3 regions of the Hymenobacter sp. NBH84 genome follow, and region 3 is predicted to be linked to each of the others. Evidence: riboswitches for the same ligand, from Rfam matches in the RefSeq annotation. Region 3 holds a riboswitch; each other region holds the start of a gene.
The links. A riboswitch is a leader RNA that binds a small molecule or an ion and turns the genes downstream of it on or off. The one in region 3 is predicted to bind cobalamin.
Positions count from the first base shown of each region.

Region 1: another riboswitch for cobalamin. It lies ahead of metE (5-methyltetrahydropteroyltriglutamate--homocysteine S-methyltransferase); the one in region 3 lies ahead of F1C16_RS07470 (acyl-CoA thioesterase).
Region 2: another riboswitch for cobalamin. It lies ahead of F1C16_RS14760 (TonB-dependent siderophore receptor); the one in region 3 lies ahead of F1C16_RS07470 (acyl-CoA thioesterase).

Region 1 covers NZ_CP043644.1:2,897,097-2,906,885, reverse strand. The annotation lists gene F1C16_RS12145 (glycoside hydrolase family 3 N-terminal domain-containing protein) at 1-747, opposite strand, end outside; gene F1C16_RS12140 (3-ketoacyl-ACP reductase) at 889-1,605, opposite strand; cobalamin riboswitch at 1,860-2,055, shown strand; partial or broken gene metE (5-methyltetrahydropteroyltriglutamate--homocysteine S-methyltransferase) at 2,252-4,556, shown strand; gene F1C16_RS12130 (carboxypeptidase-like regulatory domain-containing protein) at 4,825-6,060, shown strand; gene F1C16_RS12125 (GAF domain-containing protein) at 6,204-8,546, opposite strand; gene F1C16_RS12120 (hypothetical protein) at 8,627-9,199, opposite strand; gene F1C16_RS12115 (hypothetical protein) at 9,389-9,789, opposite strand, start outside.
Region 2 covers NZ_CP043644.1:3,498,510-3,508,298, reverse strand. The annotation lists gene F1C16_RS14790 (radical SAM protein) at 1-546, opposite strand, end outside; gene F1C16_RS14785 (hypothetical protein) at 646-1,215, shown strand; gene F1C16_RS14780 (AraC family transcriptional regulator) at 1,354-1,926, opposite strand; gene F1C16_RS14775 (hypothetical protein) at 1,923-2,282, opposite strand; gene F1C16_RS14770 (hypothetical protein) at 2,406-2,687, shown strand; gene F1C16_RS14765 (DUF5074 domain-containing protein) at 2,792-3,913, opposite strand; gene F1C16_RS14760 (TonB-dependent siderophore receptor) at 3,940-5,919, opposite strand; cobalamin riboswitch at 6,060-6,292, opposite strand; gene F1C16_RS14755 (DNA-3-methyladenine glycosylase) at 6,443-7,051, shown strand; gene F1C16_RS14750 (class I SAM-dependent methyltransferase) at 7,061-8,296, opposite strand; gene F1C16_RS14745 (hypothetical protein) at 8,324-8,932, opposite strand; gene F1C16_RS14740 (DUF4397 domain-containing protein) at 9,197-9,789, shown strand, end outside.
Region 3 covers NZ_CP043644.1:1,782,347-1,792,135, forward strand. The annotation lists gene F1C16_RS07450 (NADH:flavin oxidoreductase/NADH oxidase) at 1-385, shown strand, start outside; gene F1C16_RS07455 (hypothetical protein) at 684-1,010, shown strand; gene F1C16_RS07460 (MFS transporter) at 1,018-2,322, opposite strand; gene F1C16_RS07465 (hypothetical protein) at 2,495-2,854, shown strand; cobalamin riboswitch at 2,940-3,141, shown strand; gene F1C16_RS07470 (acyl-CoA thioesterase) at 3,323-3,730, shown strand; gene F1C16_RS07475 (NAD(P)/FAD-dependent oxidoreductase) at 3,941-5,521, shown strand; gene F1C16_RS07480 (AraC family transcriptional regulator) at 5,851-6,702, shown strand; partial or broken gene F1C16_RS07485 (SDR family NAD(P)-dependent oxidoreductase) at 6,867-7,577, shown strand; gene F1C16_RS07490 (CoA-binding protein) at 7,774-8,133, shown strand; gene F1C16_RS07495 (cupin domain-containing protein) at 8,313-8,741, opposite strand; gene F1C16_RS07500 (RNA polymerase sigma factor) at 8,973-9,551, shown strand; gene F1C16_RS07505 (hypothetical protein) at 9,532-9,789, shown strand, end outside.

The sequences.
Region 1 (9,789 bases), 1.1 Mb from region 3:
TACCCGGATGAGGGGTAGGGCTAGGTGCGAGTCGGTGTCGGTGTCGCCGTGGCCAGGGAAGTGCTTGGCCACGGCTAGTACACCGGCGTCCTGCATACCGCGCATGTACTGGTAGCTTTTCTCGGTGACGTCCTCGCGGTTTTCGCCCCACGAGCGGTAGCCAATCACGGGGTTGGCGGCGTTGTTGTTCACGTCTACCACCGGCGCAAAGTTCACGTGCATGCCAATGCGCCTGAACTCGCGGGCAATTTCCTGGCCCATGTCGTAGAGGAGCTGGTTGTCGCGAATGCCGCCCATGCTCATCTGGTAGGGAAACCGGATGGTGCTATCCAGGCGCATGCCCAAGCCCCACTCGCCATCCAGCGCCACCAGCAGCGGCACTTTGCTCTGGCTTTGGTAGCGGTTCAGCAGCTTAGCCTGCCGCACCGGGCCACCCTGAAAGAAGATAAGTCCCCCAATCCCATACTGCTGAATGAGCGCCGACACCGAGTCTTCAAACACGCGGTTGCGGTTGGAGTAGGCGGCCACCATAAACAGCTGCGCCACGCGTTGGTCAGGCGTCAGCGTCGCCATCACCGAATCAACCCAACGCGAACTAAGCTGGGGCGCAAACGGCACCGGCGCATGCAGCGAAGCGGCCGGGGTAGGGGTTTTAGCTTGCTTGCGCCGCCGCTGAGCAGAGACGTCCGGGGTGTGCAGCAGCGTCAGCAGCAGCAACAAGAGCAGTGGAAAACGAGAGGTAGGCAAGGTATTTCGCAACGGGTGAGACACGTAAGTTGCGAAAATAGAGGAATAGAGAAGGAAATAGTTGCACAGAATGCCCTTTTATAAACACAGACCGTCCTCCCGCTGGTCGAAAGGACGGTCTTGTCAAATCCTACCCGTGAGCTACGGATTGGTGCTCCACAAACCGGCTTCCTTCACAAATACCCGGCGGTTCAGCTTCAGTTGGGCAATGATGAACTCGGCCAAATCTTCCGGCTGCATCACTTTCTCCGGGTTGCCATCCGTAAGCTTCAGCTCCTGCGCCAGCGGAGTAGCCACGGTGCTGGGCGTGAGGGCCGACACGCGAATGTTGTGCTTGCGCACCTCCTGCATTAGCGACTCGGTGAGGCCGAGCACGGCAAACTTGGAGGCCGAGTAGGCGCTGGTAGCCGCCGCCCCGCGCTGCCCAGCCGTAGACGAAATATTGATGATGTCGCCGGTCTGGCGCTCAATCATGCCGGGTAGTACGGCGCGGGTGGCATAGTACACGCCCATGAGGTTCACCCGGATAATGTTTTCCCAGGCTTCCGGCTCCTGCTCCAGAAACTTGCCGAACGCGGCCGTACCGGCGTTGTTGATGAGAATATCAATGGTGCCAAGCTGCTGTTGCACCTGTGCCGCGGCAGCTTCTACGGCGGCACGATCGGCCACATCTGCCGTGACAACGGCCGTTTTCACGCCCAGTTTTTCTAGTTCGGCGGCTACTTCGCGCAGGTCGTTTTCAGAGCGGGCCAGCAGGCCCACGTGTACGCCTTCTTGCGCCAGAGCCACGGCTACGGCGCGGCCAATGCCTTTGCCAGCGCCCGTTACCAGGGCAATTTTTCCGGTGAGGTTTTCCATGTGAGTAGGGGGGATAAATAAAAAGAGTTGAGTGGTAGCCTCTGCGCGGTGTAGAGACGCATACTTGCGTCTCGTCGTTGCTGAAGTTGTTTGTATTGGCTGTTATTTAATGATGAAGAGGTGTCGCTCAACGACGAGACGCAAGTATGCGTCTCTACACCGTACGAACGTTGATGAGTAAGTAGCCTTAACCAGCCAGCCGCCGAGTTGTTGCGCCGGAAATTTCGCGTATCATTGCCCCTAGTTCTTTGCAATATCAATTGCCATAGAGGGGTTTTCGGGTAATACCGGAATTAATAAGGAACCGTGTGTGAATCACGGGCTGTCGCGCAACTGTAAGTACCCAAGTAAGTTACGATCCGTAGCACGTCCATTGTTCTGCCAGGCAGAGTGAGAAGGATGATCGTAATGGTACAAGCCAGGAGACTTGCCTTTCTACGCCTTGACGTATGCTTCCGCGCTCTGAAGCAGTAGTCTGGTCAATTGCATACTGCTGTCTTTTCAGGGCCTCCGCGGGGTGGAGGCTGGCGCGTGCGTATGCGCGCCGGATGGTAGGGTGCAGGGTAGGCCATACGCTGTGTTGGGCACGTAACGTACTCGTTGCGAGAACAATAATCAATTTATTGTTCCCTTCAACCCAAGCACTATGCTTACGCACAACCTCGGCTACCCGCGCATTGGTAGCCAGCGCGAACTGAAAAAAGCCAGTGAGAAATACTGGTCGGGCCAGCTGACGCTAGCCGAATTGCAGGCCACCGCCCGCCGCATTGCCCAGCACAACTGGCAGTTGCAGCAAGAAGCCGGCCTCGACCTGATTCCCTGCAACGACTTCAGCTACTACGACCAGGTGCTGGACACTAGCCTGATGGTAGGAGCCATTCCCAGGCGCTACACGCCCGTACTCAGCGAAAATCCGCAGAACACGGCGCTGGATCTGTACTTTGCTATGGCTCGCGGCTACCAACGCAACGGCCTCGACATCACGGCCATGGAGATGACGAAGTGGTTCGATACCAACTACCACTACCTCGTGCCCGAGTTCACGGCCAATCAGGAGTTTCGGCTGTTTTCGGAACACATTTTCGAGCAGTTTATTCATGCCCGCAATACGCTCAGCACCACGCCCAAGCCGGTGCTGCTGGGGCCGGTTTCCTACCTATTGCTAGGCAAGGAAAAGGAAGAGGGCTTCCACCGCATTGAGCTGCTGAAGCGGTTGCTGCCCGTGTACGTGGAGGTGCTAACCAAGCTGCACCAATACGGCGCCACCTGGGTGCAGCTCGACGAGCCCTACCTAGCCCTCGACCTAACACCCGCCGAAAAAGAGGCCTACCTATTTGCCTACGCCAAACTGGCGCGTAGCTGTCCAGGCCTTAAGCTGCTCGTATCGACTTATTTCGAAGGGTTGCGCGACAACGCCGCGCTGGCCGTGAGCCTACCCATCAGCGCCCTGCACGTGGATTTGGTGCGGGCGCCGGAACAACTAACGGCCGTGCTGCCGCTGGTTCCGCAGTGGCTGAGCTTGTCGCTGGGTGTGGTAGATGGCCGCAACATCTGGAAGAACGACTATCAGGCGTCGTTGGCGCTGATTGAACAGGCGGTAGCCGCGTTGGGCACTGAGCGGGTGCTGCTGGCACCCAGTTGCTCCCTGCTGCACAGCCCCTGCGACCTGGACCTGGAAACCAACGACACGACCCTAACGCCGGAAATCAAAAACTGGCTGGCCTTTGCCAAACAGAAGCTGCGCGAGGTAGGGGAGTTGCGCCAGATTGCCGACCACGGCGACCAGAACCTATTGCACCAGAACCAGCAGGCGCTGGAAAGCCGCCGCAAATCGGACCGCATTCACCGCCCGCACATCAAGGAACGCACCGCCGCCGTGACGGAGGCTGATGCCCGCCGCCGGAGCCCGTTTGCGGTGCGGCAGGCCCGCCAGCAGGCCCAGCTACAGTTGCCCTTGTTCCCAACAACTACCATCGGCTCGTTTCCGCAAACCGAGGATATTCGACAACTGCGCGCCCGCTTCAAGAAAGGGGAGCTGACTGCCGAGCAGTACAACGAAGCTCTGCAAAATGCCACTGTCGACGTGATTCGGTGGCAGGAGGAGGTAGGGCTAGACGTGCTGGTACACGGCGAGTTTGAGCGCAACGACATGGTAGAGTACTTCGGCGAGCTGCTCGACGGCTTTTCATTCACCAAAAACGGCTGGGTGCAGAGCTACGGCTCGCGCTGCGTGAAGCCGCCTATTTTGTACGGCGACATCCACCGCCCCGCCGACATGACCGTGGCCTGGAGCACCTTCGCCCAGGCCCTAACCCGGCGGTACGTGAAAGGCATGCTGACCGGCCCCGTGACCATTCTGCAATGGTCGTTTGTGCGCGACGACCAGCCGCGGGCCACCACCGCGTTGCAGATTGCGCTGGCTATCCGCGAAGAAGTGCAGGCACTGGAAAAGGCCGGCATTCAGCTGATTCAGATTGATGAGCCGGCTATTCGGGAGGGCCTACCCCTGCGCCATTCCGACTGGCCCACCTACCTGGCCTGGGCCGTGCGGGCGTTCCGGGTGGCCGCGTCCGGCGTGCGCGACGAAACCCAGATTCACACGCACATGTGCTACTCGGAGTTCAACGAAATCCTACCCGCCATTGCCGAGCTGGACGCCGATGTGATTACCATGGAAACCTCCCGCTCGCAGATGGAGCTCTTGGCCGCCTTCGCCGATTTCCGGTACCCCAACCAAATCGGGCCGGGCGTCTATGACATTCACTCGCCCCCGCGTGCCTAGCACGGAGGAAATGGTAGGCCTACTGGAAAAAGCCCAGGCGCTCCTACCCGCCGAAAACCTGTGGGTGAATCCCGACTGCGGCCTCAAAACCCGCAAATGGCCCGAAACCGAAGCTGCCCTGCGCAACATGGTGCAAGCTGCCCGCCAAGTGCGCGCTGGGAAGAGGTGAAATGGTGAGATAGTGAAATGGTGAGTTTGTCTGTCATCCTGAGCGCAGCGAAGGACCTTATGCCCGCAGAACGAGTCGTTGATAGTCAGCGTGACAAGTTCCTTCACTTTCGCTCCATTGCGCTCAGGATGACAGACAAACTCACCATTTCACTATCTCACCATTTCACCTCTTCCCCAAGGGTGCGGCCCGTATTTTGCGGGGCGGCGTACGGTTGCGCGCTGTATTGGCGTTGTAGCAAGCCGCCGTTCATCCAATCCTTTCTATTTTGGCTAGTTCAAAAAACTTTTCTGCTGCCGTTGCGCGCCTGTCGGCGCTGTTAGGCTTTTTCCTGCTAGTGCTGGGTAGCAGCGCGCAGGCGCAATACCAATTGCGCGGCTCTGTCCTCGATAAAGAAACCAAGGAACCGATTCCCTTCGTGAGTATCGGTATTCCGGGCACATCGTTGGGAACGGCTAGCAACGCCGATGGTCAGTTTTTCCTGAACCTACCCTCATTGCCGCAGCGCGTTGTCTTCTCCGAGATTGGTCACTTGCGTGATACACTGGTAGTTACCAGCACGCAAAAGCCCTTTGAGGTGCTCTTGGGCTCGGCCACTATTACCCTACCCGAAGTGAAGGTAGGCAGCTACGCTTTCCAACTCGTAGACCGTGCTTACCGCCACATGGCCGATAACTACGATGAGAAATTCTACGGCAAAGCCTACTATCGCCAGGTAACGCGCATCGGTGCAGAACCCACCGAGTTGCAGGAAATGATCTGGAACGTGAAGTCCAACAACGCTCGTATTGAAGGAACCACTACGACCCAGGGACGCTTTGCCGCCAAGCAAGCCCTACTCAACTTCACCAACTTTTCCTTCAACACCAAAGGCTACGGCCTCTATAACCCCAACGCAGACAGCACCGTGTCGCTGGCCTTGCTGAGCCCGAATGCGGTGAAAAACTACTACGTAGAGCTACAGGGTATCTTGGAAAAAGGTGATGCCAACATAGCCGAAATTACCTTTGAAACCCGCCCTGAGGTGGAAGGCTACCAGGCCAACGGCACCGTCTGGATTGATACCGATACCTACAAGGTAGTGCGTTTCACCATCACGTCGCCCAACTACACTTCCGCCTCGCAAAACCCGACGTACAAGCTGAAAAACACGCTGCTGACGTTCGATCTGAGCTTCCAGAATACGCCCGACCCCGTGTCGCCGCTCGACTACATGAAGGTGAAGCTGACCGCCGACGTGCTGCGCCCCGGCACGCCCATCACCAAGCTCGATGTGTCGTCGTTCACGTTCTTCTACGACACCAACCGCAAGCCCACCGGCATTGCCTACGAGCGCGGCACCCTGGACGAGAAAGACCGCGAAACTATCCGTCAGGCCAAGTACGACCCTGAGTTTTGGGCCAACAACCCCGTAGTGCAGCGCACGCCGGTAGAGGATGAAGTGATTAAGTCTTTCGAGCAAAAAGGCGCGTTCGGCACTACCATTAAGCCTAAGCGGAAGTAGTAAAACTATAGGACGGACTACAAAACCGCCTGTCATCCTGAGCACAGCGAAGGACCTTCTCACGCGTGAACGACTGACGTAACAACGACTCGTTCAAACGTAAGAAGGTCCTTCGCTGCGCTCAGGATGACAGGCGGTTTGTTTTAACTACTCTGTTCTTCCAGCTTCACCCGCACCCGCAGCGCCAGCAAACCTTTCACCCCTTGCAGTTCTTCCAGCTCTAGCTCCTCAATTTCAGGTTCCAGCATGCCGCGGTCTTGGAGGTAGTCGAGGTACTCCAGGTACTCGTCGGCTTCGCGTTGCTGGGCATAAACCAAGGCAATGCAGCCGGGTTGGGTGAGTCGTTCGCCGGTGCCCAGCACAGTGGCCTTATCAATGCGCTTCTTGATGATTTCGTAGCGGATGTTGTAGGCGCCATCCACGTCAAACTGGCGCTCATCCTGCCGGAAACGAATGGCCAGCGGCTGGCTATGAATCAGAACAAGCTGCGTAGTATCGAGGGGAACGGGTAGGTGCTCTTTGAGGGCGGCAGTGCGGCGCGTAATCTCCACCATCACCAGCAACTGCCACAAACGCAAATTTTTCAGGAATACCAAGTCGAAGGGCTTATTTTCGACCAGCGACGCGCCTACATAGATGTTGTACTCCACGCCATCCGTTTTGAAGCGCTGGAAGTAGTGCGGAAACATCTGCTGGGCCTTTTGCTCTTCCTCGTCGAGGTAGTCGCTCACCGTATCGTTGAGCAGCGTAACACTCCGCTCGAAAGCTTTGCGGCGCTTATAGAGAATGCCCAAAACGGGGTCGATGTTATTCCAATAGTCGGCAATAACAGGACGTAGCTCAAGCGTATTCTGCGCAAAATACTCAAACAGTGGCTCCACTTCCGACTTTAGCGAATCGAAAATGCTCACTTCATCGCCCGAGATAATGCCCTGTTGCAGCCGCTTCAAGTTCTTCTCCACATAGAACTTCAGCTCATCCAGAATAGGCAACTGCTGAAACTCGGAAGCTTTTTTGAGAACTTTGTTGGCCAACGAAAGATGTTCGATCAGGTCGCCCTGCACGGCTTCGTTGCGGGCCGTGCTGCTACCGCGAATATCGCTGGAGCCATGCAAGGGGTACACTTCCTGGAAGACAATATCTTCCATCTCAGCGTTTTTATTGCCGGCTTCTATTTTCTCCAGCAGGTTCAGGGCCGCGTCGTTGAAGCGCCATTCCATGGTAGGGTGCAGCGCCGTGAATTTCTCTTTCACAATGGCCTGCACACGGTTTTGCATATCCTCCGCGTTGCGCTTCACGGCCACCGCAAACAGCGGCACAAACTGATTCACCTTTTCCAGGCTGAACTCATCCAAATCACCCACGTTGGGAGAACCTAATTCCAGCAAACCCACCGTGTCGTCGCCGTAGGGTAGGAGGGCCAGGATGGCGCTTTTGATACCGATGCTGCGAATCTGCTCGCGCAAATCTTCGGGAATATCAGCCGTTTCCACGTTTTCCAGAATCAACGGCTGGCGGTCCTGCAACAGCTGGGAGTAGATTTGCCGGAAGCCCGTGCCAGCCTGTTGGTTGTTGAGCTGCTTGGTGAGGAAGCTATGGTTGATTTTGCGACCAAAATCCACGAAAGCCTGCTTGTTCTCATCGTATGCGGCAATGCCTAGCTGCAAAAACGGCCGCTTAAACAGCACCCGCAGCTTCTCCTGAATCTGCTCCAGCCGGTCAGAGGCCTGTAGCACGTCGCGCTCCAGCAAGTCATACTTCAGTTCGGATAGTATCTCTTGGTCCGTGACGTCTACTAGGTGCAAGATGTTGAAGCCTTCCAACTCAAAGCGCTCGGGCGGCAGAAGCTCCCGCCACAAATCCTGCCGGTGCATGTTGTGCAGCAGCAGGTCAATCTGCTCCTCAGTCAGCTCCGGCCGCTCGCCTACCATTTTCACATTCAGGAAAGTGGAGTTGAAATCGACGCCGTAGTGCCGGTACAGGCCAATGCTGTAATCGGGCACCGTAAATACCAACGTATCATTCTTGGGTAACTCTACATCGTATATTTTGCTCAGAATGAGATGATAGGCCATGCGCGCCATATACACCTCCATATGTCGGCTGTCAATGTTGAGCGGCTGCTTGATGATATCGTTAGCATTCAGCAGCACCTCCCCAAACAAAGGGGTGTAGTAGAAACTACGGCGCTGAAAAGGCGGAATTGCCCCACTGATATCGGTAGAAAAGGAAGCTGGCGGAAATACGGCCATCATCAGCGTTTCTATCAGGTCGCAGCCGCATTCCGCAGCGTTGAGGTCCGTGATGGGGCCATGCGCCCAGGGCTCCTGAGCCACTTGCTCACCAATACTGCGTGCCAGCTGAGCCAGACCAGCGTTTGAGTCGTTTTCCCGGCTTTTCCAGTACGCAATCAGCGGCTCCAGGCTGAGCGTAGTACGGAAGGGGAAAATGGTGCTTTCAATGGGGGAAACGAGTTCTTTCAGCATATAGAGTGTCCGGGGGGTAGGCCATTGGCTACCTGGCTGTACTATAATACGGAGAAATCGCGCAGTTCGCTTATTCCTGCCTATGGTTGCAAGGTGGCGTATCGTCGTTCCGTGCCTTTAGAAGTTAAATTAAGGCCGACTATAGGCACGTCTCCGTTATCAAGATCTATAATCTTCTTCGTGTTTTTATAATATGTGCAGCAGCCATCCTCATCGTTAAATCCACCCTCTAACAGAATGTTATCAACGGTAAAGCTCAAAGCCTTTGTCTTACCAGTGGTATCAGCTGGATTTAGGGTATAAATCTCATAAGTGTAAGCGTTGAGCTTACGGTTAGCCGTGGCTACAAAGGGAGTATTATTACCAATAGAGAGCGTGTCATTGGTGGATGGGCTAATAGGGTTGCTAATTAAGCGAGCCGTATCGCGTACTGGTGTTAGCGAAGTAGGTGCAGGGACAGTGTTAGGGTTGGGCGTAAAGGTGCGGACGATGTACACAGTGGAAATTTCCTGTGGCGTTACCGAAGGCGCAAACTTGAAAAACAACGTATCCGCGTTTCTTTCTCGGTCGTCGCAGGCGACGCTACCGCAGCACGCGGCCACAACGAAAGCAAGGAGGGGAAGAAGCAGCCAGGAGAAGGAAGTGCGTAGCATAACAGGACAAAGATAAGCAGCCAGTGCCGGAAGCCTATGTACGTTACGGGGGTAGGGATTATTGTTTTGCTACCTGACGGCTTTGCGCTTCACTGCGAAACAGGGTCGCCAACAAAGCCAAGTGCCACCACGACGATTGTCGTGGTGGCACTTGAAATACTTTTCTTCCTGATTGTATAGCAGTCGGCTTTAGTACGCCGCACCAACGATGGTTTCTACCGGACCTGTGTGCAGCAATTGCTGGCGTAGCGTGTCGGCATCTTCGGCTAGTTGCGGGCGAATCTGGCTGAGCGCCTGCCGCAGGGCTTCCACATCGGCCAGACGCGGCGCCTTGCTCTGGGAGTAGCCGTGGTACATAGCCACCCGCACGTTCGATTTTCCCGAGCCGGTGTAGGTGCCCAGCACGTGGCCCTGGGCATCCATAATCTGTACTTCGGCCTGAATATCGGTGCAGTAGTTTTCTAGCGGCAGGCCCAGCAGGCTGGGCGTCAGCAGCGTCAGCATCTGAAATGCCTGAAAACCCTTGCCTTTGCGCGTGACATCGGCCTTGGTTACTTGCAATTTTGCGTAGCCGAATACCGTGCTGTCAG
Region 2 (9,789 bases), 1.7 Mb from region 3:
TGCTTCGTGCAGCGGATCGAACGAAGTAGCCGACATGCCCAGCTTCTCGGCGTAGCGCGAAAAACCAAATTGCGGCCCTACTGTCTCTTTTATCAGGTCGCCAAGGTCTTCGAGGTAGAGCGTGGCCAAATGGCGAGCCTGATCAGTGAGGCCCATCGTGCCGAAAGCGCTTTCCAAATCGGCCACGTTATCGAAGCGGCTGGCTTCGGGCAAGTAGCGGGCGTGGCAGATGCGCGGCGCTAGGGTAGTATCCTTATTTTGCAGAAAGCGGATGACCGGCCCAATAGTAGTGAGGTAGCTGCGTTGCAGGCGCACCATACGGCGAGCGTTGTCGCTCAGCTCAAAACTACCCTGCTCTATAGCCGCAAAAACCCGCTTCAACCCTTCCTGCGAAAACAGCTTCAACACTAGTTCCAGCCCTAGGTCGGCCTGCGTAACCTGGTAGCCGCGCCCCACCAGAAAGCCTTTGATATAGGCCGTAGCCGGGTAGGGCGTGTTCAGCTGCGTAAGCGGCGGGGTAATAAGGAGAATGCGAGGACTAGACACGGCGGCAATAACCACCAAGCGGCGGTAAAGGTGCCCACAAAGATACGGCGCGGTCTATTGTTCTTACTTTAGAGTGCGTCAAATCAACTCAGTATTACTGTGTTCAATTTCCCCCAACTTCTGACCGCTTTACCTGCTGATGTGGCATTGGAGAAGCTGCGAAACGGCGAATCGCTCCAATACTATCATATTATAGGAAAGCTGGATCTGCTGCAATTATCAACCGACAATACTTATTGCTTCCACTCCATTATCATATTACACTGTGAGGTAGACGACTTATCTGGCGTAGTGCTTTCATATGAGCGACCGATGATACTGAGCTACTGCCATTTTCACCGGGCCGATTTCATATTTGCTTACTTTGTGGGTGGCTTACTTATTGAAGAATGTGTGTTTTATAGCTACCTGAATTTCTCGAGCGGCGGTCATAACAAGCCTGGTTTTCCAGTACGCCTGTTGCGTAACCTATTTAAAGGATTCGTGAATTTCTTCGACTGTTGGTACGAAGGTGAAGTACATGTGGAGTACAACATAATTAAGCAGGGTACCAATTTGCTTGGTGCGCCTCACAATATTCCGGTAACGTTTGATATACAGCCAATTATTCAAAAAAATGTTGGAAATTTATATTGTGCAGATGAAGGCTCATCCTTTAGCGATAGGTGAGACAGAGCCTAATCTGTAGAGTATTATAGATACAATACACGGAAGCCAAGATTCATATTAGATAGCCATCAAAATAAAACCGGCGGGATAGGAGAGCACAGCTCCTACCCCGCCGGTTTTATTTTGGACAGTTCCGTGTTACCCTACCTTGTCTAGCGACAAACGCTTGGGCATCAGATCACGGCGGAATTCGCTCACGGAGCGGCCCGTTACCTGGCGGAATTGGTTGCTCAGGTGCTGGCCCGAGCTATAGCGCATTTGGTCAGCAATTTCGCTTAGGGTCATTTCGCCGTAGCTCAGCATCTCCTTCACGCGTTCAATCTTGAGGCGGATCAGGTATTTCTCGATGGTGAGGTTGGCGGTGCGCGAAAATACCTTGCTCAGGTGCGAGTAGGTAGCCGCAAAACGCTCCGTCAGAAAGGCCGAGGTGGTGAGGGGCATCCGGGCGGTGCGCAGGTGCTCCAGGTACTCGGTCAAGGACGTTTTAATTTGCTCGGTGAGCTGTTCAGCCCGCCCAGTGAGCACGTCAAACCCCGCTTCTTGCAGGATAGGTGCCACGGCGGTAGGGTCGGCCGGGGTAGTACGGTCAAGCTGAGCCTGGCCCAGGGTTACTTCGGTGGGCCGGTAGCCGGCTTGTTCCAACACAGTGCGTACGGCGTCGATGCACCGGGGGCACACCATGTTCTTGATGTGTAAGAGTGTAGTTTTCACGGGTGTCGTTTTTGGCTGGATCGAGAGGCAGTTCGGGTAGGTGTACGCGCAGACGATGGTGAGGTTGAGGCAGATGAACGACGAGCAGCAGTTTTTGTGAAGGAGTCGGAAGTCCACTCCTTGCCAAACCAACTACGGGCAGCCCAGTTCACAAACGGTACGATGCCCAAAAAAGTGACTGCCAACAACCAGAAAAATACGAAAAAGGCGGAAAATAGTCTAGCAAAAAAATGATTCTCTACGCCAAAGGTGTAGCCAATCAGCAGCAGGGCCAGCAACAGGCTCACGCCAGCCAGGATGCCAGCTTGCCGTCGCAAACGCAGATAAGGAATAGAAGAAGTGAGTGTACGGGCCATAAGTGCAAAGCAACGGACTACAAATATATCATTACCTGGCACTTCGGAAAGAGAACGAAAACCGCGGCGGCCTTCCGCCGTACCATTACTTTCTCCTCGCTGATTTTTTGCTTTCCCTACCTCATGAAAACTCTTTCGACCCTGCGCCTGCTGGCCGCCACGTTGTTTATTTCCTCTGCTACTCTGCTGGGCGCGTGCAGCACCGGCACCGATAATGCTGATACGGACGTAGAGCGCGGCGCCGCCAAAGACTTCGGTCAGTCCGACGCTACTCCCGGCCGCGACTTGGACTCTATGCCCTCCACCCGCGCCATTCCCGACACGGCTGGTCAAAAAACCATCGAGCAGCAGTACGATCAAACCCTGCAAGCCACCGACCACAACCACGACGGTAAAGCCGATTAAGCATACTTCGTGACCATTTTATAAACTACGACGGCCCCGTACAAACCTGTACGGGGCCGTTTTAGCGATAGGCCACCTAGGATAGGGTGGGTAGGATAGCGCTCCTAATTATAAAACACGAAGCTGTTGGCGCTGGTACCAATAGTGAAGGAGTCGATAACCTGGCCAGTGGTCTGGTAGCGGAAGAAACGAGCCGTGCCCGTGAAGTTTTCCGGCGAGCCATATATTAGGCCCGTGCGCGGGTCTACATCAAGCCCGTAGAAACCACCCCGGCGCTGAAACAGCGGCGCAGTAGGTAGGGCGGTATCCGTAATGCTCATGCGGTACACGCCGCTTTGGCGACGGAAAAATAGCTGGTCTTTCGCGCCATTAATACGCAGGCCGCCGGCCTGCTGGCCCGCCGCAAAGCGCAGGGTAGCCGTCACAGCGTTGGTAGCCGGGTCTATCCGTACCAAGCTGCCCGGTACTGTTACGATGGGTGCGTAGGGAGGGGTAGAGCTGTAGGTGCTCTGACCGGAGCACATCACCCACAGAGCATTGTTCTTATCTACTACCATGCTAGCCGGGCTATCGGCTACGGTAATGGTGGCTTCCACTGAATCGGTTAGAGTGTTGATGACACTAACGGTATTGCTGCCGTTGTTCGACACAAACAGCTTGTTGCCTACCACAGCCATTTGCTCGGGTTGTTTTCCTACCGGAATAGTTTTGGTTACTTGATTGGTAGCCAGGTCAATCACACTCACGCGGCCGTTCGGTACATCGTAATTTACCGTTTGCGACACATATCCTTTTTTGTTGCTGGCAGCGAAGTAGCGGGGTAGGATGAGGCGTGTAACGGTATCGGGAGCTACGGGGGCTTTGGCAAAGATGTCAATCGTCGCCTGATCATTGAAATCAGGTAGAGATACTACTTCAACCTTATTGCTGTTATTCACCACAATGTAGCCTAAGTTGCCAACTACTGTCATCGACTGCGCCACATCACCCAGAATACGGTTGTTCACGGAGCGGAACAAAGCGGCATTGGTAATAGCACTTACACTACTGTTGAAGCCCACTATCTCGGAATTAGACCGCGTGAAGTTGCCTTCCTGCACGATAAACACATTGCTACCGGCCGGCGAGGCGTCATTGTCGTTGTCTGGGTCGCAGCTCCAGAGAGTCAGGCCGCTGGCCAGTATGAAGGCCGTGCGGGCACTGAGGGAAAGAAAACGTTGTGTCATATAAAAGAAAAGTGTGAAAATTAGAATCAGCGCCAGCTCACGCGCAGGCTCAGCACGCCATTGCGCGGGGGCATGGCGCGGGCTTCGTAGCTGTTATAGGTGAGGTTAGTAAGGTTGAAGCCCTGCACCAGCGCGGTAAGGCTCCAGGTGCTGCGGGTAGTGAAGGTGTAGCCCAACGACCCACTTAGCAGAAAGTAGGAGGGTAGGAAACTAGTAGCCGAAGCATCGGTGTAGCGGAAGCTGGTGAAGGTGCTCTGCGTGAGCAGTTGCCACCCGCGCCAACTCTGGCGCGTGGTGAACGCCACCGTGTGTAAGGGCACATAGGGCAATTGCACACCCACTGGGTCAGGGTCGAATGTGTAGCCACTCACCTTCTGCGACTGGGTATAGGCGTAGGCCGCCCGCGCCGTGAGGGTGTAGCGCCCCGGCTGCCAGCCCAGTTCCGAACTCAGCTCTATCCCCTGCGCTCGCACCCGGCGTAGGTTGCGCGGCGACCAGTAGCTTACCGTGTCGCTGGGCAGCCACTGCACCCAGTTGCGCACCTGTTGGCGGTAGGCCGTCAGTTCCGTCACCAGCGAGAGGGTAGGAATAGGCTTGAAAGTGTGCTGCACGCCGGCCTCGTAGCCCAGGCTGGTTTCAGGCAGCAGGTTGGGGTTGCCGCCGGGGCGCCAGTATCGCTCGTTGAGGGTCGGCACACGGTAGCTGCGGGCTGCGCTGCCTTTCAGCACCAACGTATGGGTGTCGTGTTGCCACACCTGCCACTCGCCGCCCAGGGTAGGAGCCAGTGGCGGCCGCCTACCCGGAATAAACGCTTGTCGGATATTGGCCGTGAGGCGGAGGGTAGACATAGGGTCGTATCGCACGAGAGCGTAGCCCGAGAAGCGGTTTTCGGTGAGGTCTTGGCCGTAGCCATCTACCCGTGCGGCAAAGTGCTGCGCCTCGCCGCCTACCCGCACGCTCAGGTTGGAGCGGAGTTGTAGGCTGTGGTCGACCTGTATTTGGCTGGTGCGCACCCGCGAGTTGCTCTGCGCCACGGTGTTGCTTCGGTAGTTCAGAATATCCTCAAACCACGCCATGCGCACGCCCGTTTCGTGGCGGCCGGCCACGTGGCGGTAGCCGGCAAACAACCGACGGCTCTGGTCGCGCTCCTGGGCATTGTCGTTAGCGGCCCCAATAGCGGGCTGAATGCGGCGGTCGGCGTCTGTCAGCCACACGGCGCCCATCAGCTCTCCGTGCTGGCCCAGGCGCATGGTAGCATCTTGGGTGAGGCTCCATTGCCGGTAGGCGGCGTTGGTCTGCCGGCGTTCCACCAAGCCGTCAATCGTGCGCTCCTGGTAGGGAAAGTCGTTTTGTCCTTCGCGGTAAGAAGCAGCCGTGCGCAAGGCCAGCTTCTCGTTGCTGAAGCTGTTCTCAACGCTACCCGCCCGCATTCCATAGTTGCCCACATCGGCCTGCGCCTGCCCGCGCCACCCCGCTCCCCACTGCACCGGCGACGACAGCAGCACTGTGCCCCCCAAAGCGCCATTGCCGTACACCGCGCTGGCCGGCCCGGGCTGCACCGTAATGCGGGTAGCCCCATTCACGGGTAGCAGGGCAAAATCGGCTTCGCCCAGGGTAGGCAGGTTGATGTTGAAGCCGTTCCAGAGCACGGCCGTGTGGCGAGCCGAGGTGCCGCGCAGCGTGATGGACGACAGCTGCCCCGGCCCGTAATTCTTCAGATAAATGGGGGTAAGCCGGCTCAGCGCCTCGGCCAGCGTGCCCGCTGGCAGCTGGTTAACAGCCACCGAATCGAGGGTAGTGCGGCGGCTGCCCACAGCATAGCGGCTCAAGCGGGCGGCCTCTACTACAGCCGTGGGTAGCAAATGGGGTGTGGCAGCGCTGGTATCAATGGGTGCGCGCTGGGCCTGCACTGCTGCGGTTGGCAACAGGCTTGCTGCCACCGCCAGCACGCGTAACGTGCGGGTAGGGGTGGAAGAAGTAGCGCGTAAAAAACGTATCCGAACCAAAATTTCCGGGGTAGGAAAAGTCAGTTCAAAACTCCGCTGCGAGCCGAAACCCGCCACGTAGCCGAGGCCGAAAACAGAAAAAACCGGGAGGCCGAGGCCGCCCGCTGCATTCGTTCTCCGCCCTTCCACCGAAGGCGCTGAACATGGGGAAACGTAGTGGCAGGTCTCCTGGCTTGCTTCGGGCACATCGCCTTCCCATTTCTCCGGCTAAGTTTCGTGATCGAAACCTGGCGTTCTGCGAAACAGTGGCAGCTGCGTGATGCGCCCACTCTCGAAGCGTACAGTTGCGGGGACAGCTCCGGCCTTGAACCGGATTCCCTTTTCAGCCTCGCCCCGCATTTAGGGTCCGGCCACCGCTACGCCACAAAGATACTGTCTGAACCACGGATTCGCTCGGATTTTTCGGATTACACGGATTTCGTGGATGGGGCTGTTAGAAAGCTCAGGATGACAGGGTAGGCGATGGGCGAAAAAAACTCTCGTTCACAAAAATTCGTGTAACCCTCAATATCCAAACGAATCCGTGGCCAATATAATTTCAGCCGCTTTCTTCCAGCGCCCCGACCCTACCCTAATTGCCCGCGAACTTCTGGGGAAGTACGTCTTCTCCCGCATTGATGGCGAGCTAACCGGCGGCCGCATCGTCGAAACGGAAGCCTACTCTCACGAGGGCGACAACTCCCTCACAATGCACCTGAAGCGGCGCGGCCAGCACGGACAGGCGCTATACGAGCCGGGCGGCCGCGCCTACCTCTACACAGTATATCAGCGGCACACGCTGTTCAACATCGTCAGCAACGCCGCCGATATTCCTAATACTGTCCTGATTCGCGCCATTGAGCCTACCGTGGGCATTGATACGATGCTCCGCCGGCGCGGTCTAGCGGCCATAGCCCGCAACCTGACGGCCGGCCCTGGCTTGCTCACGCAGGCGCTAGGCGTCACACCCGCCCTCACCGGCACCGATCTGCAGGGCGAGGTGCTTTGGCTGGAAGACCACGGCGAGGACGTGCCCGACACGCAGGTACGCGCTAGCGCCAGAGTAGGGCTGGCCTACGCTGGCGCGGAGGCGGCTGGCCTACCTTGGCGCTTCCGCATCAAGGATAGCCAGTGGACCAGCCCGGCCAAATAGTACGGTATACTAAGCCAATTGGGTAGCCGCTACTAGCTCTCCACTCCAACGCTTCACCTTTTCGCACACCAATACCATTAGGCGGCCCCGCAAATCGGTGGTAGCAAACAAATAGATGTGGCCGCCCTCCCGGATGCCGGTGCGTTGCCGGAACACGGCTACCGTATCTGGGAAATTGCGGGTAGTAACGTGTGCGCGCGCTTCGGAGCCAAGGTAGGGTAGGAGAGCATCGGCATCGTAACGCTCCACCGCCTGAATGCGGAAGATTCGACCCGGAAAGTCCGCACGCAGGTCGTCGGCCATATACAAGTGGCTGTGCTGGTGCAGTTTCAGTAGCTCGAAGGCATTGCCGATGCTACGGAACGCTCCTGCTTTCAGGATGGCCGCGTTGGGTTCGTAGAGGTACTGCCCCGTCTGCGGCTCGGCGTAGCGCGATATGGCGCGGGCTTCCCGGGCGCGGTTCAGGCGGAACTCCTGCTGCTCGCCGGCGCGGGTCAGGTTCACGGCGTAGCGCTCGGGGTCTACGGCGGGTTCTTCACCTAGCTCATACAGCACCTCCTTACACTCGTTATCCACAGCCAGTACCCACAGCCGACGCACATGCTTCAATTCCTGAATGGCTAGCTCAATATCGAGCATGGGTGAGGTTTTGAGCAGGATGCGCGGTGCCTTGTGCAGCAGTAAGGGTAGGATACGTAGCACATCCGGCTCGCAGTCCTGCAACCGGAAAATCTTGCGCGAGGCGGTGTCGCGGCGGGCCGGATCGAGGTAGAGCCAGTCAAACGTATCCGGTGTGCTTTTTAAAAATGACAGGGCATCAGTGGTGTGGTAGTGCACATTGCGCACACCTAGCAGACCCAAATTGTACTGCACCACCTCGGCTAACTGCGGATTTCGCTCCACATAGTGCACCTCGGCTACGTGGCTGGCAAAGTAGCAGGTATCTACACCGAAGCCGCCCGTGAGGTCGGCTAAGCGTTGCCCGCCAACCAACTCGGCCTTAAAAGCTGCCGTGCGGTCCGACGAAGCCTGCTCCACCGACAGGGCCGGCGGAAAAATCAATTCGGGGTTTTCGGCCCAGGCGGGCAGCTTGGTGCGCGCCTTTTGGCGGGCCTGAATCTGGCGAACCAGCTCGGGGACGGGGAGTCCCGGAAAGCGGCGGGCCTGCAACGCCAGCTGGGCCGGGTCGTGGTGCAGGTGGTCGGCTACATACTGCCGGGCCGCCGCGGGCAACGGATATTCCATGCCCCTATCTACGCAAAAACGGGCAAATTAGTGCAACTGCCAGCTCAACGCCAGCAAAGGCCGGCCCGTAGCAGTGGCGCTCATGCCTACTGTAGTGGGGCGGTAGCGCTGCCAGAGGGCACCGTGCCGCGCTGCGGGGAACATGCTGTTGTGTGTTTCTACTGCCCGCAGCAAGTGGGTGTTGGTGTTACGCGAGATGAGCACATTAGCTATCAAGCTGAAAACGGCCACGCCTGCGGCCACCTTTTGGGTGTTGTTGAAGTACTGCCGCTCGTCGCCGGCTAACACTTGCTGACCATATAGCGCCACAGAGCCAACAAACACCAGTCGCTCGGCCAAATGCAACGACTTCTGTCGGCGGTAATCGTTAAGAAATTCCAGCGCCTCGGAATTGTCGGCCAAGTAGGGGCGAAGCTTCTGCCCGAAATAGCCCGCGTTGCGGTAATTGGTGCTGGTATCGGTGGCAAAGTAAAAATTGGTCTGCGGCCCGTTCAGACCTCGGTTTTTATCCTCGGGGCTCAAGCGAATATATTGCCCCATAGGGGTAGGCTGCTGCGCATACGCCTGAGAAAACCCCAGTAGAAAAAAGAACAGCAGAGCAATGCGACGGCAGATCGTCGTAACAGAGAAGCGCATAGATGCGACAATAAAAAGTACCTAGACAGAACTAATTTGGCTTGTTAGCAAAAAAGAGTCCTATTTTTTTGTCGAACACTATTCCGGACTGATTCGTTCTGTACGCGGCGACGACGACTGTCTACACTCGCTTTAAATAGCTTTGCAGAGGCCGTTTACCGCACTGTATGGTTTTGCAGAAGACAGTAGTTTAGTACGCATATGCGACTATTTGCTAGTAATCTGTTTTCTTTAGGAATTTATATCCTTATAAAAACAATAAGCATGACACATATTCTATTTCCTGCATCACGTTGCGGGGCACTGTTGGCACCGGTTCTACTGATTTTGGCTGGCTGTAACGATGCGGAAAACACGCCAGCTGCTGGTAAGCTCAACATTGTACACGTGGCTTCTGCTGTACCAACTTCCGTGAATGCGCGGGTGGATGATCAGACTGCAAAGTCTCTCTATTATGGTCAGAGTACCGGATATACTGAGCTAAGCGCCGGGGCGCATACATTGGAAGTTGAAGCTGCTTCTACCCCATCCAACCTAGTGAGCGTGCCGCTCACGATTAACAGTCGGAAATTTCACTCAGTGTATATCTACAATAGCAGCCCTACCCAGGTAGCGGCCTTGAGCCTAACGGATGATCTGACGATTCCTTCGGCTGGCAAAGCGCACTTGCGTTTTATTAATCTGGGATATGAAGCGCCGCGTATTACGCTGACTAATAGCAAAGCAGGTACTTCCCCCTATGCCCCGGACGTTGCTTTCCGTAACAATACCGGCTTTTTGGTAGTTGATCCTGATACTGTAACGTTGCGTGCCGTGCAACCTGGAGGCTCTGTAGTGGCTACTACCTCCCAGCCTTC
Region 3 (9,789 bases):
CGACTGGACCGAGGGTGGCTGGACCAAGGACGATTCGGTGCAGCTGGCCCGCGTACTCCAGGCAAACGGCGTTGACCTGCTGGATGCCTCTACCGGCGGCAACGTGCCCGATGCCAAAATTCCGACTGGCCCGGGCTACCAGGTGGAGTTTGCCGAGGCCGTGAAACAGCAAACCGGGATGCTTACGGGTGCTGTGGGCATCATTACCACCGCCCAGCAAGCCGAGGACATCCTCCAGAAAGGCCAGGCCGATTTGGTGTTGCTGGCCCGCGAATTCCTTCGCGACCCGTACTTCCCCCTACATGCCGCCTCTGATTTAGACGTAGAACTGGCCTGGCCTGTGCAATACGAGCGCGCCAAGCGCCCTAAGCGGGCGGATAAGTAGTTTCCTTCCATAATAGGGCAAGCTTCTATTAGAACCCTGGCTGCTATAGTGGCCAGGGTTTCTTGTTTATTGCTAGTGCATTAGCCCTTTTTCCCAAAATAAAAAAGTCAGTATCATATTGATGCAACCTACTATACTCTATATCTTTGTAACTGTACTTTTGCTTATACAAAACGTGATTATACGCACTATATCTGATTTTTATTTGCAATATGACGAGGTAGCAACTGTATTACGAGTCGAATGGATAAGCGGACGCAACGTACGGCAACTGCGTCGCAGCGCTGGGCAACTGCTCATGCTGCTACAGCAATTAGCCGTGCGGCGGTTGCTACTTGATATGAATAGTGTGCCCGACTTATCGTTAGAAGATGAGGTATGGTTGGGCACACACTGGATGCCTGGCTTGGTGGTCCTACCCTTGGAGCGACTAGTATTGGTGCTGGATAGTGGGCAGACGCATAACCAGTTGGCCATTAATGCGCTGCATAGCCTGGTGCAGCCTGCCATCCGCTTCGACGCGCAGTATTTTTCTGATACGAAATCGGCTATGGGTTGGCTGACAGATGACTCGGACCGCCTTCCGGCTCTCGCCGCCGAATGGAACGCCCGGCATGCGCAGTAGCCGGCCTTTACGCTTGGTTCATGCGCGACGTGTGCCGGGTATCAGCCATGCGCAGATAGGTGACAAGGGAAATACTGGCGCAAGCCGTTACGTACCAGTAAAACCACGCTTCCACGTTGTAGCCCTTGGCCAGCAGCGCCACGTACTCGGCCGTGCCTCCGAAGATAGCAACCGTGAGGGCATACGGCAGTCCTACCCCCAAGGCCCGGATTTCAGTTGGGAACAACTCGGCTTTCACCACGGCGTTGATGGCCGTGTAGCCGCTCATAATCAGCATGGCGATGACCAGCAGGCCGAATGCGCCCCAGGTGGTGGTAGCGTGGCCCAAGGCTGTCATCAGTGGCACAGTGCCCAGCGTGGCGCCTACCCCAAAGGCCAGCAGCACCGGCCGCCGTCCTACCCTATCCGACAGCGCCCCTACCACGGGTTGCAGCACCATCGCCACGGCTAGCGCCCCAAACGACACTAGCGTAGCTTGGTCCTTAGTGAACCCCGCCGTGTTCACCAAAAATTTCTGCGTGTACGTGGTGAACGTGTAGAACACAATAGTACCGCCCAGTGTGAGGCCCACCACCGTGAGCACCTCGCGAGGGTAACGCATCAGCACGCGCAGCTTGCTTTCTTCTTTCTTTAGCGCTGCTCCCGCAGGCTGGTCATTCTTCACAAAGGCGTCGGTTTCTTCCATGTGCTGGCGCAGAAACAAGGCTACCACCGCTGCCCCCGCCCCAATAACGAATGGCACGCGCCAGCCCCACGCATGCAACTGCTCAATCGTAAGCACGGCCTGCAAACCCAATTGCACCAGTAGCGCCACCAGTTGACCGGCAATCAGGGTCACGTACTGAAAGCTGGAAAAGAACCCTCTGTTCTTCTGATCGGCCATCTCGCTGAGGTAGGTGGCCGAGGTGCCGTATTCGCCGCCCACACTCAGGCCTTGTAGTAGCCGTGCCACCACTAGCAGCACCGGCGCAAACACCCCGATGCTGGCATAGCCGGGCGTGAGAGCAATGAGTAGGGAGCCGGCGCACATCAGCAGCACCGATAGCAACAGGGCTGCTTTCCTACCCCGACGGTCGGCGTAGAGGCCCAGCAGCCAGCCACCCAACGGCCGCATCAGAAAGCCCACCGCAAAGATGGCTGCCGAGTTCAGCAACTGCGCCGTTTGATTGCCTTTGGGGAAAAACGCCGGCGCGAAATACAGCGCAAACGCCGAGTAGATGTACCAATCGTACCACTCCACTAGGTTGCCAATGGAGCCGCTGAAGATGGATTTCACCCGCGAGGCCATCGTGCGGGCAGGAGCTGTTGTCATGCAAATAGTCGTCGGAGGCTTTGTTTTTGGGAGACGTCGAAATGGCTTATCACACCAATTCAGATGCTACGCCTGCAACCATTCTTGCCTTATCAGTTCTCTAGTATCTGTGGTGTAGTTTTCTCCGAAAGCCCCCACTAGTTAGTATTCTATATTGATAAACCCTGCCGCCATGATACGTTATTTGCTATTGCTGAGCATTCTACTCGTAGCGTTTGGCTGCCAGAAAGACGATGCTGCACCGAAGGAATACGAGGTAATAGCCCAAGGTATCGGCGGTGACTGCCGCTTGCCCTTGCTACACTTTTCCAATACTCAGCAAAATGAAGAAGTAGGGAGAATGTTCGGCTCGTCACTTAGCGCTGCTTCCGCTAGTGGCAGCTACTACGGCCTGAATCTGCCCACCACACTGGCCAAAGGCACTACCTTATATGTTACTATTCGTAAGGCCAAAGCGAACGAGGACCGCGCTTGCACAACGATGTTGCCGGCATATAATGCAGTTTTTGTGACTATATACCGCGTTCAATAGCAGGTTGCTTTTGGTACGGCACGGACGTGGCTTATCAATTCCCGCGCCAGCGCCTACCTTTGCCGGTAGTTGTTCTTTGCCTGTTTTCCATCAGACAACGGAAGGTGGCCGCCCCTGGGAGTGGCCTGAAAAGGGAATCGGGTGCAACTCCCGAACAGACGCGCTACTGTAAGTACCCCCGCAGGGTCCCCGCTTGCTACCCATTGCCTGGCCCCACGGCCGGGCGAGCAGAGTTGGGCGGCTAGGAGGTATAAGTCAGAAAATCTGCCTGCCGCTGACTGACAATGCGTAGCCCCCGCGCCTGGGGCCGTTGTCGGGTATTGAGGAAGCATACGACCCGCCCCGGAGCGCCCCGCGCCGCCGGCCAGGAGTCGTGCGCGTATCTCCCTACCCCCCTATCGGCTTGGTTGTGGTTTGGCTTCCTGCGGAAAGCTGTCGAAGGGCGTTTCACCCTTTCACTCCGTTGTGATGACCATCGAAGAAAAAATTACCCGCGCCGAGACGCGCATCTTCAAAGCCGTATTCCCCAACACTACTAACCACTACGACACGCTGTTCGGCGGGGCTACCCTGCACATGATGGACGAGGTAGCGTTCATAGCAGCCACCCGCTTTTCGCGCCTGAAAATGGTAACCGTCTCGTCCGAGCGGGTTGATTTCACCCATCCCATTCCCGGCGGCACGCTGGTGGAGTTGATTGGCCGCGTGGAGCACGTGGGCAACACCAGCCTGAAAGTACGCGTGGACCTGTTTGTGGAGCAGATGTACTCCGAGGAGCGCGAAAAGGCCGTTTCGGGCGTGTTCACGTTCGTGGCCATTGATGAAAACAAGCGCCCCGTCCGTATTCTGGACACGCCCGTGGAGGCGGTAGGATAGCTGCTTGTCATTTCGAACGCAGTGAGAAATCTGGAACACATCAGACTACTCTACCCATCAGGCAGACAGGAAAATCTTGCGTGTGCCTACAATCCGATCAGCAGGAATACTTCAGATTTCTCACTGCGTTCGAAATGACAAGCTGCCACTCCTGCCGTATCTTTGCAATCCTTTTCCTACTTCGGTTTAAAGGTTAACTCCCTTTCACCCATGCCTACCCCTTCCCCCCAGGAAGTCGAGCTGCTGCTTGCGCCCGAGCAAGCCTACGACGAGCTGACCCGCTACGAAGCCCTGCTAGCCGCGGCTGGCTTGCGCCCCGGCCAAGCCGATTTTGTGCACCTGCGCAAGCGCAGCATCGACGCCCGCGGCCGGCAGCCGCTGGTGCGCCTGCGCGCCGACATCTACCGCACGACACCGCCAGCCGAGTTGTTCGGACCCTGGTTTCAGTTTCCGGATGTAAGTCGCGCCCATCGCACGGTGCTGATTGTGGGTGCTGGTCCGGCTGGGTTGTTCGCGGCGTTACGGGCTATTGAGCTGGGCATCAAGCCCATTGTGGTGGAGCGCGGCAAAGACGTGCGCACCCGCCGCCGCGACCTAGCGGCTCTCAACAAGCAACAGCTCGTTAACCCCGATTCCAACTACTGCTTTGGCGAAGGCGGCGCGGGCACCTACTCCGACGGCAAGCTCTACACCCGCTCCACCAAGCGCGGCGACGTGCAGCGCATCCTGCGCCTGTTGGTGCAGCACGGCGCTACCCCCGATATTCTGGTCGATGCCCACCCCCACATCGGCACCAACAAGCTGCCGGCCGTGGTAGCCGCCCTGCGCGACTCGGTGCGGCAGGCTGGCGGCGAGGTGCGGTTTGATACGCGGGTAGACGATTTGGTGCTGACTGGCAACCACCTGCGCGGCGTCGTCACGGCCAATGGCGAGGAACTGCTGGCCGATGCCGTGATTTTGGCCACCGGCCACTCGGCCCGCGACATTTACGAACTGCTGCACCGCCGCGGTGTGCTCGTCGAGGCCAAGCCCTTTGCCCTGGGCGTGCGCGTGGAGCACCAGCAGCAGCTCATCGACCGCGCCCAGTACCGCCTCCCCGACCGTGGCCTGTTGCCCGCGGCTTCCTACGCCTTGGTGCACCAAACACAGGGCCAAGGTGGGCAGCGGGGCGTATTTTCGTTCTGCATGTGCCCCGGTGGTTTTATTGTACCCGCCGCCACTGCCCCCGGCGAGGTGGTAGTCAACGGCATGAGCCCCAGCCGCCGCGACTCGCAATATGCCAATTCCGGCATCGTGACGGCCGTGGAGCTGGAGGATATGGACGTGCGCCAGCACGGTGCGCTGGCTGGCCTGCGCTTGCAACAGCAAATAGAGCAACGCGCCTGCCAGCTGGCCGGCAATACCCAGGTAGCCCCCGCCCAGCGCCTGGCCGACTTCCTAAAAGGTAAAATTTCAGTGGACCTACTAGAAACCTCCTACCAGCCTGGCCTGGTATCGGTGCCCATGGACAAGGTGTTGGGCAAGAACCTGGCGGGCCGGCTGCGGCAGGGCTTCGAGAACTTCGGGCGTAAGATTCCGGGCTATGCCACCAACGCCGCGCAGATTGTGGGGGTAGAGAGCCGCACGTCGTCACCGGTGCGCATTCCCCGCGACCGGGACACCTTGCAGCACCCGGTGGTGCGAGGCTTGTTTCCGTGCGGCGAGGGCGCGGGCTACGCCGGCGGCATCGTATCGGCCGCCATGGACGGCGAGCGGTGCGCAGAGGCAGTTAGTGGGAGCTTAGCGCTTTAATTGGAGCAAATACCTGGCTGGTTTGGCTGTTGGAATAAGGTGTTGTTTAACCGACAACACCTTTTTGCTTTGTAGATGTTAATGAACAAATTAGGATAAACCGCTGACTTCTACCTAAGCTAAGCGAAAACGACCAAGTCAGCCTTTATAGCAGGAATCAACCCCGTGAGAGTAGCTTCCTGTTTCTTATGGCAACGTGTCGTCGCTGCTGCCTACTGCCACGCTTACTACGTATAAGTGCCTGTATGAAACCGAATTCCCTACCTGCTTTTTACGCTGCGTGTGCTCCAAGTTCGGAGTCCGCAGTAGGCGTCTTGCCGCCGCCCGATATGGAACAGGGGGTAGGGCATTTCAACGTATTCCCGTTGGCAGACCTCCGCGGAGCACCCCCGATGACGTTTAACCGGCGGTCCTACTACAAAATCACGCTCTGCCGGGGGCGTAGCCAAGTAGAGTGTGCCGATCAGGCCCCGCACGTCGGCAATAACACTTTGTTTCTGGTGACGCCGCGCGTACCCTATCGGTGGTTGCCGCTCACCGAGGATTTTACGGGCTATAGCTGCCTCTTCGATGACGCCTTTCTGCTACCCGCCCGCACCGGGGTGGTACTGGCAGAGCTACCCATTTTTCAGCCTGGGGCCTACCCCGTGTGGGATGTAACCGAGGCCGATTGCGCAGTACTTGAAGCTATTTTCGAGAAGATGGCCCGCGAACTCACGTCCGGCTACGCCTACAAGCACGACCTGTTGCGCACCTATCTCTGGGAGCTGATTCACTTAGTGCAGAAGCTACAGCCGGCCCCCGCCCCGCTGGCTACCCACAGCGCCGCCGAACGGGTAGCCACCCAATTCACGGAGCTACTGGAAGGGCAGTTTCCGCGCCAAAGCCCGCAACCACCGCTTCGCCTACGCACCGCCATGGACTATGCCGATCAATTGGCCGTGCACGTCAACCACCTCAACCGCGTGCTGAAGGAGATGACGGGCCACACGACCACCGCCCTCATCAGCCGCCGATTAACGCAGGAAGCCAAACTTTTGCTAAAGCAAACCGCCTGGAGTATTTCAGAAATTGCCGACAGCCTGGGCTTTACCGACGTAGCGCATTTTTGCACCTTTTTCAAGCGTCAGGCCAGCCAAACGCCAGGAGACTTCCGGCGCTTGGCCGTATTTGGGGTGTAGTTATCGGGCGTCAACTTGTATGGCGCATTTGAAATTGCGCTGCCATGTTTGAAATCTACAACAGATGGGTTGACTGACGAAGTTTGCCCCTAAGCTACTGCCCGGACCTTTGTGGGGTACTTACTCGCCTCCTTATTAAGTAGGAGGCTAAACCCACAACTGACATGGAAAACAAGAAAATTGCGCTGGTGACGGGCGGCAACAAAGGCATTGGCTTCGAAATAGTGCGGGGACTATTGCAGGCAGGCTGCCAGGTGTACCTATGAGCCCGCGAGGCCACCAAAGGTGAGCAAGCCGCAGCGGAACTGGCTGCCGAAGGCGATGTTCGCTTCCTCGAAGTAGACCTAGCCAACCAAGCAACGCTCGACGCGGCTGCGGCGCGCCTACAACGCGAGACAGGCCACCTCGACATCCTGGTGAACAACGCGGGCATTAATGTGCCCGGCGACGGCTCACCGGGCACCGCCGATGTGCGCAGCGTAGCGCAAGTGCTACAAACCAATTTTTTGGGTACACTGGCCGTCACTCAAACGTTTTTGCCGCTGGTGAAGCAGGCCGCGGCGGGGCGCATCGTCAACGTGTCAAGCCCGCTGGGCTCGCTCACCATCGTGGGGCAGCACGATTGGGCCCTGCTAGGGTACTCGGCCTCAAAGGCTGCGCTGAATATGCTCACCGTGCAGCTGGCCTACGAACTACGGGCCACGGCCATCAAGGTGAATTCAGCCGCTCCCGGCTATACGGCCACCGACTTGAATGGCTTTGAGGGAACTGACACGCCCGCGCAGGGGGCGGCAGAGGCCATCCGGCTGGCCCTGCTGCCAGCCGATGGCCCCACCGGCACGGCATCCTCTTCCACTGGCGTCTTGCCTTGGTAAGGGTTTGCTGCTAAGCGGTATTGCTATGAATTTGCTTACCGCCTAGCCACCATCACCGAATCAACCTGCGTGAACCCGAGTCGGAGGTTTTCTCCTATTTGTTTAACAACACCTTTATTTACCCGTATTCCTTGAACGTTCAGCCTAATGACCTTCAAGTAAAAATCTAATTTCCTAAGACCCCAAGACTCTATTTATGAAAAAGACCGTTGTTATCGGGGCCAGTGATAACCCCGCCCGTTATTCGTTTCGGGCCGTGAACATGCTTAAGAACCATGGCCATGAGGTAGTGCCCGTCGGCATTCGCAAAGGCCAGGTGGCCGGACTCGATATTCACACCGACCGCCCCGCCGAAGACGCCGTGGACACCGTGACGCTCTACGTAGGGCCCCATAACCAGCCCAGTTGGTACGACTACATTCTGGACCTCAAGCCTAAACGCATCATCTTCAACCCCGGCACCGAGAACGAGGAGCTGGAAAAGATGGCTCAGGCCAAGGGCATCCGGACCGAAGAAGCCTGCACGCTGGTGATGCTGTCGATAGGCAATTACTAAGCTTGCATGACAGAGACAAACGTAGCGTTTGGGATAGCACGCGTATAAATCCAGCGCTTCCCGACCTAAGGTTTCTTTCTGCCAACTTCGTAAAGAAGACGCTACCTACCCCAGCACAGTGCTGGGGTAGGTAGCGTCTTCTTTTTGACATCACATCTAAAGCAATAATGCACACGCTATTACGCCACTACCAGTCCGTACTTGGCCATGATTTCCTGCACCCGCGCTGGGTCGGGTGGGCTGCCCGCTTGCAGCAGCGCGCCTAGCTCCCGGAAATACGCCGGGCCGATAAGGGCCGGGGTCAGTACGGTGAGTAGGGTAGCCGTTTCGGAGCCTACGTTGGCATGGTGATGCACTACGCCGCGCGGGATGAAGCACGAGTCGCCTGGCTCTAGCGTGCGGCTCTGGCCGGCTACCGTAGTGGTCATGCTCCCAGCTAGGCCGTACACCATTTCGTCTACGTCTTGGTGGTAGTGCGGGGCGGGCACTTTTGCTCCGGGTGGCACCGAAAACTCAAACACCACCAGGCGCTGGTCGGTATCATCGCCATCCAGCAGAAAGCGCAGCTCCAGCGCGCCTACCTGAACAATTTCCTTGGGTTCTTTCATAGCATTGTGAATAAGATACTTGTGCGCGACGTACGATGTCGTGCAGGTTGAAAAGTAGCCGCCAACGGCAGCATGCCTACCCTGCTTCGACAGCCTAATGATATCCATGATCTTTTTGCTTTTGGCAAATACTCTAAAATTTTCTTTGCCGTCAGGCAACCGTTACTCCCCATCGCCCATCTACCTTCCCAAACACGCTTGCTATCGCCCTAGACCTCTACCCCAACACCCGTGACTGACGCCGACCTCATTGCCGCTTGCCGCCAGGGCAACAGCCGCGCCCAAAAACTGCTCTACGAGCGGTTTGCGGGGCTGATGCTCTCCGTGTGCCTGCGCTACCTGCGGCACCGCGAGGATGCCGAAGAAGTGATGATTGGCGGCTTTGTGAAGGTGTTTCGGGCGTTGGACCAGTACCGGCACGAAGGCTCGTTTGAGGGCTGGATCCGGCGGATTATGGTGAATGAGGCCCTCGGCCAACTGCGCCGCAAGGAGCCCCTGCACTTGGCCATCGACGACGTGCCCAGCACCGCCGCCGTGACGCCCGCCACCGCTGATACCCAGCTCCAGGCCGATGATATGCTGGCCCTGCTGGCTGAGCTGCCCGCCGGCTACCGTACGGTGTTCAACCTGTACGCGCTGGAGGGCTATTCCCACCCCGAAATTGCCGAGCTGCTGGGCATTTCGGAAGGCACCAGCAAATCGCAGCTGAGTAAGGCGCGGGCCATGTTGCAGCGCCGCCTAACCGTGGCCAACGCTACGGCCATTTCTACCACCCCACCAAAAGAATACTATGCAACCGGAAGATATTGATCAACTGTTTCGGGACCGGCTCCAGGGCCACGCCCCTACCCCGCCCGACCATCTATGGGCTCAACTGGAAGAAGAGCTTCAACCCGCTAAGAAGCGCCCAGCCATGTGGTTATATTCCGCCGCCGCGGTAGTAGCCCTACTACTGGCAGTAGGGCTGGGCTGGCTGCTGCAAGCCCCCGGCACCACCGATATGGCGGGCCGACTGGCTACCACGGCACCCGCCGTTTCCGCTCCGAAA